Regions from separate parts of the Serratia rubidaea genome, predicted to be linked through region 3. Evidence: predicted binding sites of a transcription regulator. Region 3 holds the regulator's gene; each other region holds the start of a gene.

What was found. The regulator PurR, encoded in region 3, represses purine synthesis genes. The targets are predictions, from matches to a motif close to CANGCAAACGTTTGCNTG.
Region 1: the regulator PurR is predicted to act here: its motif matches at 1,342-1,359, upstream of gcvT (glycine cleavage system aminomethyltransferase GcvT).
Region 2: the regulator PurR is predicted to act here: its motif matches at 1,976-1,993, upstream of cvpA (colicin V production protein).

What each region holds. Positions count from the first base shown of each region.
Region 1 is NZ_CP065640.1:490,735-494,896, reverse strand. It holds gene ubiI (FAD-dependent 2-octaprenylphenol hydroxylase) at 1-977, shown strand, start outside; gene gcvT (glycine cleavage system aminomethyltransferase GcvT) at 1,476-2,573, shown strand; gene gcvH (glycine cleavage system protein GcvH) at 2,610-2,996, shown strand; gene gcvP (aminomethyl-transferring glycine dehydrogenase) at 3,088-4,162, shown strand, end outside.
Region 2 is NZ_CP065640.1:4,930,452-4,934,613, forward strand. It holds gene purF (amidophosphoribosyltransferase) at 1-1,334, opposite strand, end outside; gene cvpA (colicin V production protein) at 1,361-1,861, opposite strand; gene dedD (cell division protein DedD) at 2,108-2,794, opposite strand; gene folC (bifunctional tetrahydrofolate synthase/dihydrofolate synthase) at 2,795-4,060, opposite strand.
Region 3 is NZ_CP065640.1:3,739,334-3,743,495, forward strand. It holds gene punC (purine nucleoside transporter PunC) at 1-246, opposite strand, end outside; gene punR (DNA-binding transcriptional activator PunR) at 368-1,294, shown strand; gene purR (HTH-type transcriptional repressor PurR) at 1,314-2,339, opposite strand; gene cydH (cytochrome bd-I oxidase subunit CydH) at 2,725-2,814, shown strand; gene sodB (superoxide dismutase [Fe]) at 2,882-3,460, opposite strand; gene I6G83_RS17555 (C40 family peptidase) at 3,827-4,162, opposite strand, start outside.

The DNA of each region.
Region 1 (4,162 bases), 1.7 Mb from region 3:
GCGCCTACAATGCGATGGAAGTGTGGGACCGCGACAGCTTCGGTAAAATCGCCTTCCGCGGCGATGAGTGCGGCTTCAGCCATCTGGGCCATATTGTAGAAAACAACGTGATTCAGCAGGCGCTGTGGCGCAAGGCGCAGACGCTGTCGGACGTGACGCTGCTGACGCCGGCGGCGTTAAAACAGGTCGCCTGGGGCGAGAACGACGCCTTTATCACGCTGGAGGACGGCCGCATGCTGAGCGCGCGGCTGGTGGTAGGCGCCGACGGCGCCAACTCCTGGCTGCGTCAGCACGCCGATATTCCGCTTACCTTCTGGGACTACCGCCACAGCGCGCTGGTCGCCACCATCCGTACCGAAGAGCCGCATCTGGCCACGGCGCGTCAGGTGTTTCACGGCGACGGCATTCTGGCCTTCCTGCCGTTTGGCGACCCGCACCTGTGTTCGATCGTCTGGTCGGTGGCGCCGGAAGAGGCAGAACGGCTCAGCCAGCTGTCGCCGGAGGCGTTTAACCGCGAGCTGAGCATGACCTTTGATATGCGTCTGGGACGCTGCACGCTGGAAAGCGAGCGTCTGACCTTCCCGCTGACCGGACGCTATGCCCGCAACTTTGCCGGCCACCGTCTGGCGCTGGTGGGGGACGCGGCGCACACCGTACACCCGCTGGCCGGGCAGGGCGTCAACCTGGGCTTTATGGACGCCGCGGAGCTGATTGCGGAGCTGAAGCGCCTGCAAAGGCAGGGCAAGGATATCGGCCAGCACCTGTATCTGCGGCGTTATGAGCGCCGGCGTAAACACGGCGCGGCGGTGATGCTGGCCAGCATGCAGGGGTTCCGCGAACTGTTTGACGGCAATAACCCGGCCAAAAAGCTGCTGCGCGATGTCGGCCTGCGGCTGGCCGACAGCCTGCCGGGCGTCAAGCCGAAGCTGGTGCGTCAGGCAATGGGGCTGAACGATCTGCCGGAGTGGCTGGCTTAACGTTGCTTCGTCAGAGAGTGTGATTCACACAGGGGCGCTATCATGGCGCCCCTGTTTTTTTATGCTTTCAGCCATCACTTTTCCTTATATTACCCTTCATTTGAAATAATCTAATTTAACGCCCGATAACCCATTAGTTTTTGTAATCCGATGAAAAAAAAGCCCAGGCCATAACTCCTTCTGTTACAGCGTGTTTGTTATATAACATCGGACATTTGCCGCTTTAATTGTTAATTTTGTGCCTTAAGGCGCATTTTTCCAGTGAAAAACTCTGCACACTAGCGCGACATTTTCCCTGCCGCACAGCGCGCCGGGCCTATTTTAACTTATGGTTAAAAACGACGTTCGGTGATAAGTTCAGGTAAAGGGTATCGTTTGCGTCGTGCTGATGGGCGCCGTTTTCGCCCCGGTCTCGCACGGCATTTTAACCCCGGAACAGAGTCAGCCTGCCGCAGCGCGGCCGGGTGATGACGGGGACATGGTGAAAAGAGGGATAAGATGGCAAAGCAAACCCCACTGTATGAGCAGCACGTGGCATGCGGCGCTCGCATGGTCGATTTTCATGGTTGGATGATGCCGCTGCATTACGGCTCGCAGATTGATGAGCACCACGCCGTGCGTCAGGACGCCGGCATGTTCGATGTCTCCCACATGACCATCGTCGATTTGCACGGCGCCCGCACCCGGGAGTTCCTGCGCTATCTGCTGGCGAACGACGTTGCCAAACTCACCCAGCCCGGCAAGGCGCTGTACAGCGGCATGCTGAATGCCTCCGGCGGCGTGATTGACGATCTGATCGTGTACTTCCTGACGGAAGACTATTTCCGCCTGGTGGTGAACTCCGCTACGCGCGATAAGGATCTGGCGTGGATTGAGCAGCACGCGGCGCCGTATGGCGTAGAGCTGCGGGTGCGCGACGACCTGGCGCTGATCGCGGTGCAGGGGCCGCAGGCCAAAGAGCGCGCCGGCACCTTGCTGAGCGCCGAACAACAGCAGGCGGTGGCCGGCATGAAACCGTTCTTCGGCGTACAGGCCGGCGAGCTGTTTATCGCCACCACCGGCTATACCGGCGAAGCGGGCTATGAGATCGCCCTGCCGCAAGAGCAGGCGGCCGACTTCTGGCAGCGTCTGCTGGCAGCGGGCGTGAAGCCGGCCGGCCTTGGCGCGCGCGACACGCTGCGCCTGGAAGCCGGGATGAACCTCTATGGCCAGGAGATGGATGAAGGCGTATCGCCGCTGGCGGCCAATATGGGCTGGACCATCGCCTGGGAGCCGCAGGACCGTCAATTTATCGGCCGCGACGCGCTGGAGCAGCAGCGCGAGCAGGGCACCGAACAACTGGTCGGATTGGTGATGACGGAAAAGGGCGTATTACGTAATGAGCTGCCGGTGCGTTTCACCGATGAAGCCGGCCAGACGCAGGAAGGGGCGATCACCAGCGGCTCGTTCTCACCGACGCTGGGCTTCAGCATTGCGCTGGCGCGGGTGCCGGCCGGCATCGGCGAGCAGGCCATCGTGCAGATCCGCAACCGTGAAATGCCGGTGAAGGTCACCAAGCCCGGTTTTGTACGTGCCGGTAAGTCACTGATTGATTAATTACTTTTTGATTTTATTTTGAAGGAGTCGCGGGCGATGAGCAATGTACCAACTGAACTGAAATACGCTACCTCTCACGAGTGGGTGCGCAGCGAAGGCAATGGCGAATATGTGGTGGGCATCACCGAGCATGCGCAAGAGCTGCTGGGGGATATGGTGTTTGTCGATCTGCCGGAAGTCGGCGCCACCGTTGCCGCCGGCGACGACTGCGCGGTGGCGGAGTCGGTGAAAGCCGCGTCCGACATCTATGCGCCAATCAGCGGTGAAATCATCGCGGTGAATGAAGAGCTGGACGGCTCGCCGGAGCTGGTTAACAGCGATGCCTATGGCGACGGCTGGCTGTTCCGCATCAAGGCTTCTGACGAAGCGGAACTCAGCAAACTGCTGGATGCCGCCGGCTATCAGAAGTCCATCGACGAGTAATGGTTACCACGCCCCGTACGCCGATGCGCCGGGGCGTTTTAGTTGTTAAGGCTACATCCCGTACCACGCAAGCATTCAGGAATTTGTCGCAATGACTCAGACACTCAGCCAACTTGAACACAGCGAAGCGTTCATTGAACGCCATATCGGCTCTTCTGCACAGCAGCAGCAAGAGATGCTGGAGGCGGTGGGCGCACGCTCGCTCAGCGCGCTGATCCAACAGATTGTGCCGGCAGACATTCAGCTGCCGGGGCCGCCGCCGGTTGGCGATGCGGTGACTGAACATCAGGCGCTGGCCGAACTGAAGGCGATCGCCGGCCAGAACCAGCGCTACAAATCCTATATCGGCATGGGCTACAGCTCGGTGCTGACGCCGCCGGTGATCCTGCGCAACATGCTGGAAAACCCGGGCTGGTACACCGCCTATACGCCGTATCAGCCGGAAGTGTCGCAGGGCCGTCTGGAAGCGCTGCTGAATTTCCAGACCGTGACGCTGGATCTGACCGGTCTGGATCTGGCCTCCGCTTCGCTGCTGGATGAAGCGACCGCCGCCGCCGAAGCGATGGCGCTGGCCAAGCGCGCCAGCAAACTGAAAGACGCCAACCGTTTCTTCGTCGCTGACGATGTGCATCCGCAGACGCTGGACGTGGTGCGCACCCGCGCCGAAACCTTCAACTTTGACGTGATCGTCGATAAAGCGGAAAAAGTGCTGGAGCTGGACGGCGTGTTCGGCGTACTGCTGCAGCAGGTGGGCACCACCGGCGAGCTGCACGACTACAGCGCGCTGCTGGCCGAGCTGAAATCCCGCAAGATTATTACCAGCGTGGCGGCCGACTTTATGGCGCTGGTGCTGCTGACCGCGCCGGGCAAGCAGGGCGCCGACGTGGTGTTCGGCTCCGCACAGCGCTTCGGCGTGCCGATGGGCTACGGCGGCCCGCACGCGGCCTTCTTCGCCTGCCGCGATGAGTTCAAACGTTCGATGCCGGGCCGGATTATCGGCGTTTCCCGCGATGTTGCCGGCAATACCGCGCTGCGCATGGCGATGCAGACCCGCGAACAGCATATCCGCCGCGAAAAGGCCAACTCCAATATTTGCACCTCGCAGGTGCTGCTGGCCAATATCGCCAGCCTGTATGCGGTGTATCACGGCCCGCAGGGGCTGAAGC
Region 2 (4,162 bases), 1.2 Mb from region 3:
TCGATCAGGTCGCCCAGGTCCTGGAAAATCAGCCCGTCGGCGCCGATGATCTGCCGGATCTCATCCACCTCGCGGCCATGAGCGATCAGCTCATTGGCGCTAGGCATATCGATGCCGTAGACGTTCGGGAAGCGAACTTCCGGTGCAGCGGAAGCCAGATAGACGTTCTTGGCGCCGGCGTCGCGCGCCATCTCGACGATCTGCTCGGAGGTGGTGCCGCGCACGATGGAGTCATCCACCAGCAATACGTTCTTGTCGCGGAACTCCGCCCGGTTGGCGTTCAGCTTGCGGCGCACCGACTGGCGACGCGCCTGCTGGCCCGGCATGATAAAGGTGCGGCCGACGTAGCGGTTTTTCACAAAGCCCTGGCGGTACGGTTTTTCCAGAATACGCGCGATCTCCAGCGCAATATCGCAGGAGGTTTCCGGGATCGGGATCACCACGTCGATGTCCAGATCTTCCCACTCGCGCGCGATCTTCTCGCCCAGCTTCTGGCCCATGCGCACGCGGGCGCTGTATACCGAGATCTTGTCCATAAAGGAATCCGGGCGGGCGAAGTAGACGAACTCAAACAGGCACGGGTTGTTTTTCGGGTTTTCGGCGCACTGGCGGGTAAACAGTTGGCCCTTCTCCGTCACGTACACCGCTTCGCCCGGCGCTACGTCGCGCAGGAATTCAAAGCCCAGCGTATCCAGCGCCACGCTTTCGGAGGCCACCATATACTCGTTGCGGCCGTCTTCCAGCGTGCGTTTGCCGATCACCAGCGGACGGATGCCGTTAGGATCGCGGAACGCCACCAGACCGTGGCCGATGATCATCGCCACGCAGGCGTAAGCGCCGCGCAGCTGCTGATGTACCGCCGCCACGGCGGTAAAGATATTGTCAGATTCCAGCGGATAGTGCGGGAAACGGTCCAGCTCGGCGGCCAGCACGTTGAGCAGTATTTCGGAATCGGAAGTGGTGTTGATATGGCGACGGCCGCTTTCAAACAGCTGCTGCCGCAGTTCATGCGCGTTGGTCAGGTTACCGTTGTGGGCCAGCGTAATGCCGAACGGTGAGTTCACATAAAAAGGCTGGGCCTCTGAAGCGCTGGAGCTGCCGGCCGTTGGGTAACGCACATGGCCGATCCCCATATTGCCCTGCAGGCGTTGCATATGCCGTGCTTCAAAAACATCCTTCACCAGGCCGTTTGCCTTACGCAGACGGAAACCGTTATGGGCATCAATGGTGACGATGCCGGCGGCATCCTGGCCACGGTGCTGCAGCACCGTCAACGCATCATAAATCGACTGGTTTACCGGCATAAAACCGGCGATACCGACAATACCGCACATGTTGTCTTTCCTCTAAGCCTAAGCCGCTACCGCCCCGGCAAGTGGGACGGTAAGAAACTCGACGTGCTCTGCAGGTAGTCAAAGAACCACCTGATGATGTAGCTGAACTGGGGAATCAGCTGCGACTGTTTCCAGTCTTCACTTTGCGAGAAGCCGGTAAAACTGTCGAGGAAGAACAGTATCGCGGCGACGATCAACACGCCGCGCAATGCGCCGAAGCAGATGCCCAGCACCCGATCGGTTCCTGACAGCCCGGTCTTTTCGACCAGTGAACTAATCACGTAGTTCACAATCGCCCCCACGATCAGGGTCGCGATAAACAAAATCGCAATCGCGATACCGTTTCGCACCAGTTCATCGTCAAAACGGGTGAAGTAGACGGCGAGGTAAGAATAAAAATGGCTGGCGACAAAAAACGCACATCCCCATGTCACAAGTGACAATGCTTCGCGAACAAACCCTCGGATCAGGCTAACCAGAGCCGAAAATCCAATCACCGCAATAATGACGTAATCAATCCAGACCATGACCATTCCAATAGTGAAATGCCCCGCACGCCCCCTCCTCCTTCAGGCTGTCGCACAGCGGCCACAGCCCGAATGCACTGGGGTATTTCCCATGCGCGGCGAATTCTAACAGAAAAAGAAAACGTTTGCGTAGGGGATTTCCCTAGCAATTTACAAATAAAAAGCGGCGATAAAAAAATTCCTAATCGCCGCGCCTACATAGCTGATTCTTCTGCCCCGCCTTGCAAACGCGGCAGAAGAACGGGGTTAACGCGCGTTGTACGGCTTCACCTGCCCGCTCAGCCCGCTGAGCGAATTCAGCGCCGACAGCGAAGACTGCAGCTTCTGCTTCGACGCGTCCGGGCCGACGTAAATACGGGTGATCTGCCCCTGCACCGGCGTCGACGGCACGGTAAAGGCGCGATAGCCGGACAGACGCAGCGACGCCACGATCTCGTTAACCTTGGCGGCGTTTTTCAGCGCCCCCAGCTGCACCACATAGGCCTGGCCGGACGGCGCTTTCTCTGCCGGCTTCGGCTGCGGTTTCACCTCAGGCTTCGGCTGCGGCTTCACTTCCGGTTTCGGCTTCGGCTGCGGCGCAGGTTTGTTCTCAACCGGCTTCGGCTGCGGCGTCGGCTGGGTGACCGCCGGCGGCGGCGTCACCGTGGTGCTCTGCGACGGCTGGTTCACCGCCTGCTGCGTCGCCGCCTCATTGGCCGCCTGCTGTTCCACCAGCGCCCCCGCGCCCGCCGGCGGCTGCGTCGGCAGCGGCTGGCTTACCGGCGGAATCGCGTCGTTCTCCCGCGCATCGCCCGGCTTCGGCACCAGTGGGATCGCGGCGAACTCATCTTCATAATGCTTTTTCTTACCGTCCAGCAGCCCTGGCAGGATAATCACCCCCAGCGCCACTAATACCACGGTCCCGACCAGTCGGTTCTGAAATTTACTTGCCACTCACTCTCCCCGCATCTCGTCTAACGCCGCCATCACCTGCGCGACGGTGTGGAACGATCCACAGACGATGACAATATCCTGATTATCCGCATCCTGCATCGCCTGTCGCCAGGCCGTTTCAACATCGGCAAAGGCGCGCGGCTGCGGCAGATGCTGCGCCAGCTGATCCACGCCGGCGCCGCGCGGCACGTCCAACGGCGCGCAGTACCATTCATCAACCTGCGGCCGCAGGCAGGCCAGCGTACCGGCGATGTCTTTGTCCGCCAGCATGCCGACTACCGCACGCACCTTGCCGCCGTCGCGCGGCAGCTGCGCCAGCCGCCCGGCCAGATAGCCGGCGGCGTGCGGATTATGCGCCACGTCGAGGATCAGCCGCGGCGCCTGCTGCACGGTCTGGAAACGCCCCGGCAGCGTCGCCTGCTGCAGGCCGGTGAAAATGGCGCGCTCGTCAATTTCCAGCGCGGAATAGTGCAGCGCCGCCAGCGCCGTCGCGGCATTGGCCAGCGGCACGTTCGGCGTGGGCAGGTCGGTCAGCGTGGTGCCTTCGCTGCGCCACTGCCAGCGTTCGCCCTGCTCGCTGAAGGTCCAGGCGTCGCCGCAGCGATACAGCTGCGCGCCCAGCGTTTCCGCCACCTGACGAATCGAGTCCGGCATATCGGGTTCGCCGACCACCGCCGGCTTGCCGCCGCGGAAGATGCCGGCCTTTTCCCGGCCGATGCTGTCGCGGTCGTCGCCCAGCCAGTCGGTGTGGTCGAGCGCGATGCTGGTGACCACCGCCACGTCCGGGTTGACGATATTGGTGGCGTCCAGACGCCCGCCGAGGCCGACTTCCAGGATCACCACGTCCAGCCGGGCCTGACGGAACAGCTGCAGGGCCGACAGGGTGCCGAACTCAAAATAGGTCAGGGAGGTGTCACCGCGCCCGGCTTCAATGGCGGCGAACGCACGGCAGTGCTCCGCTTCGCTCAACTCTTCGCCCTGAATACGCACCCGTTCGGTATAGCGCACCAGATGCGGCGAGCTGTAAACGCCGACGCGCAGGCCGGCCGCCAGCAGAATCGCTTCCAGCGTGCGGCAGGTGGTGCCTTTGCCGTTGGTGCCGGCAACGGTGAACACCGTCGGGGCCGGAGTGAGAAGATCAAGATGCGCTGCAACGCTTTGCACGCGTTCCAGGCCGAGTTCGATCGCCTGGCTGTGCAGACGCTCCAGATAATAAAGCCACGAGCTCAATGGCGACGTGGCTTGGGGAATTTGGTGGTTTTGCATGAGTCCCATCACTGAACTTGGGTTCATTAATCCATCAGGGCACCACCCTCACCGCGGGCAAGGCGATGCTCTGCGTTTCAACCGCCGCATAGCCACTCAGCG
Region 3 (4,162 bases):
GAGGCCGAACAGCGCCAGGCCAATCAGCAGCACCGGTTTGCGCCCCAGCCGGTCGGACAGCGGGCCCCACAGCAGTTGCGCAAAGGCGAAGCCGGCCAGGAAGATACTCAGGCTGGCGCTGATCGCGCCGGGAGAAATTTGCAGGTCGTGCTGCATCATGCCGAAGGCCGGCAGGTACATATCCGTGGCCAGAAAGCCGAGCATACTCAGGCCGGCCAGATAACACATAAATCCAAAGTTTCGCATAGTCGTTCTCAGTCGTTATTTGTGATGCAGGTTTTCACGCCGCGCAGTGTATCCGGCTGGATCTCTGGTTGTGAAACGGTAATATTTGCATACTGGTTTGAAAAATTTTGCAGGCAAACGCATGTGGTCTGAATATTCTCTGGATGTGGTCGACGCCGTGGCGCGTACCGGCAGTTTCAGCGCGGCGGCGCAGGAGCTGCACCGTGTCCCTTCCGCGGTCAGCTATACCGTGCGCCAGCTGGAGCAGTGGCTGGCGGTGCCGCTGTTTGAGCGGCGCCATCGCGACGTGACGCTGACGCCGGCCGGCGCGCTGTTTGTACAGGAATCGCGCGCTGTTATCAAAAAAATGCTCGACACGCGGCGTCAGTGTCAGCAGGTCGCCAACGGCTGGCGCGGCCAGGTGAAGATCGCCGTCGATCTGATCGTAAAGCCGCAGCGCTGCCGGCAGCTGGTGCTGGATTTTTATCGCCACTTCCCGGACGTTGAACTGCTGCTGCAGCCGGAGGTGTTTAACGGCGTCTGGGATGCGCTGGTGGACGGCCGCGCCGAAATGGCGATCGGCGCCACGCGCGCGGTGCCCACCGGCGGCGGGTTCGCCTTTCGCGATATGGGCTTTATGAACTGGCTGTGCGTGGTCAGCGCCGAGCATCCGCTGGCCGGGCTGAGCGGCGCGCTCAGCGATGAACAGCTGCGCCCCTATCCGGCGCTGCTGCTGGAGGATACCTCGCGCAGCCTGCCCAAACGCGTCACCTGGTCGCTGGATAACCAGCGTCGGCTGGTGGTGCCGGACTGGGTGTCGGCGGTGGATTGCCTGCGCGGCGGCTTATGCGTCGGCATGGCGCCGGCGCACCGGGTGCTGCCGCTGGTGGCGCGTGGTGAGCTGGCGGTGCTGCAGTTACAGGAGCCGTTTCCCCCCAGCGCCTGCTGCCTGACCTGGCAGCAGCCTAACCAGTCGCCGGCCATCGCCTGGCTGCTGGATTATCTGGGGGACAGTGAAACCTTGAATCAGGAGTGGCTGAGTGAGGAGCAGGGGCCGGCGGAGGCGTAAACGCGCCGGCCTGCCGTGCTTAGCGGCGGTAATCGATAAAGGGACCGTCGGCCACGGAACGCCGCTCGATCAGTTTAGGATGCACTTCGATCACCTGCGACTCCTCTCGCTTGCTGATAATACGGTCCAGCAGCATGGTGAAGGCCATTTCACCCAGACGCTCTTTCGGCTGGTGCACCGTGGTCAGGGCCGGGGTGAAGTAGCGCGCGTTGCGCACGTTGTCATAACCGATCACTGAAATATCCTGCGGTACGCGCAGGCCCAGCTCGTCCGCGGCGCAAATGGCGCCCATCGCCATAATATCGCCGCCGCAGAATACCGCCGTCGGGCGGTGCTTTTGCGACAGGATCTGGTGCATCGCCTTATAGCCGGATTCCGGTTCGAAGTCGCCCTGTACGATCCACTCGTTGCGCAACTCAATATTGGCTTCCTGCAGGGCCTTCAGGAAACCCTGATGGCGGCCGCCGCCGGTGTTGCGCGACAGCTGGCCGGGGATGGCGCCGATCTCGCGGTGGCCGCGTTCGATCAGATAGCGGCCCGCCAGATAGCCGCCTTCGAAGGCGTTATCGATAATGGTGTCGGTAAAGTCACTGCGCGCCACGCCCCAGTCCATCACCACCATTGGGATATTGCGGTGGTCTTCCAGCATGCCGAGCAGCTGATCGGGGTATTCGGAACACATCACCAGCAGGCCGTCGACGCGTTTTTGCGCCAGCATCGCCAGATAGGCGCGCTGCTTGTCCAGATTATTGTGCGAGTTGCACAGAATCAGGGTGTAGCCTTTGCTGTAGCAGCTGTTTTCCACCGCCTCAATCACTTCAGCAAAGTAGGGCGCTTCGCTGGAGGTTGCCAGCAGGCCGATGGATTTGGTGTGGTTGACCTTCAGGCTGCGGGCAACCGCGCTCGGCGAATAGTGCAGATCTTTAATGGCTGCCCAGACCGCCGCCTTGGTCTCTTCGGCGACGAAACGGGTCTTATTGATGACGTGGGAAACGGTGGTGGTGGAAACGCCCGCGCGTTTGGCCACATCTTTAATCGTTGCCATGTAAAGATGACTCCTGAACTCACATGTTTGCAGTATGTAAGTATGTTGTTAATCGTTTGCCTGCGTATATCCTGCTCCAAAATCTCGAAAACGTAGTTTTTAGTTTGGAAGTCGTAAGCCGCTTGCTTAGTTCGGAGGGGCGCGTGGCCGGTACGCAGCAGTGAACTGCGAATTTTGGCGTATATTGCGCAAAAGTGGAAGAGCAAATCAGCATTATCCGTCGGGAAAGCGGCGAATATTTTAATCTTGGCCCTTTTTTTGCCGCAACATTATCGGGCGTTGCGCAAAATCAATTGGGGATTGCCGCGAACTGTGGGAAAATAATTTGACCCATTAATACTGTGGGCTTTATGCTGGCGTCGAGAAACAGATAAGGGAGTTTCTGATGGAAACCGAGTTAAAATTGTCACTGTTCACCACCGCCTGCGCGCTGGTGATGATTATTGCCTTTAGTTTTATTGCTGCGCTGAACTGATTGTTCGGCGAAATATAAAAAGGCGCAGTAAACACTGCGCCTTTTCTGTTGGCCAGATAACTGACGATTACGCCAGGTTTTCCGCCACGAATGCCCAGTTAACCAACGCCCAGAAGTTTTCCAGGTAGTTAGGACGCGCATTGCGGTAGTCGATGTAGTAAGCGTGTTCCCACACGTCCACGGTCAGCAGCGGTTTGTCGTCACCGGTCAGCGGGGTAGCCGCGTTGGAGGTGTTGACGATCGCCAGCGAGCCGTCGGCCTTTTTCACCAGCCAGGTCCAGCCGGCGCCGAAGTTGCCGACGGCGGATTTGGTGAACTCTTCTTTGAACTTGGCGAAAGAGCCGAAGGACTGGTTGATGGCGTCAGCCACCGCGCCGGTAGGTTCACCGCCGCCCTGAGGCGACAGGCAGTGCCAGTAGAAGGTGTGGTTCCACACCTGCGCCGCGTTGTTGAACACGCCGCCGGTAGAGGTTTTCACGATCTCTTCCAGGGTTTTGCCTTCGAACTCGCTGCCTTTCACCAGGTTGTTCAGGTTTACCACGTAGGTGTTGTGGTGCTTGCCGTAGTGGTATTCCAGCGTTTCAGCGGAAATGTGCGGTTCGAGAGCGTCTTTGGCGTACGGTAATGCAGGTAATTCAAACGACATTGCTTTCTCCTTATTGATATAGCGCCAGATGCCCATGGCCGCCTGCGGGATGTGGTGGTGCGGGTGACCCCTCAGACGAAACCGTGCTGCTTATACCCGTCATACTTCAGGCTGCAGAGACGTTGGCTGCGTTCAGTCATCCCGCAGTAAGTCCTTCGGGATGCCTTCCCTTGCCGCTGTCCGCCACGCGAATTATTGCGGGTATATCCGGGCATCGAGTTGTTATGTTTTTTTTAAGGTTATTAATTCTAACGACTTTCAAAGGGAAGGGAAGGTTTAAAACGTGCTAAGCGTTCAACTGCTTAAAGCGTCGACAGTGACGCCGGCGGGGGATAAATGGCTGAGCCAGGCTCAGCCATGGGGGAACTAACGCACGTTTTTCGGCGTCATCACGCGGCGGGCGCCGACGTAGTGATTCTGCCAGTAGTCATTATCCAGCTGGCTGATGCGGATATCCTTGCCGGTGCGCGGCGACTGAATAAACTTGCCGTCGCCGAGATAAACGCCGACGTGATCGGCCGCGCCGCGGTTGTTAATGCGGAAGAATACCAGATCGCCTTTTTCCAATTCGCTTTTCTTAATCGGCGCCGCATCGCGCAGGTGATACATTTCATTCGCCGTACGCGGCATTTTAATTTTCATCACGTCTTTATAGGCGTAATAAATTAACCCGCTGCAGTCGAAACCGGTGCGCGGCGAGGC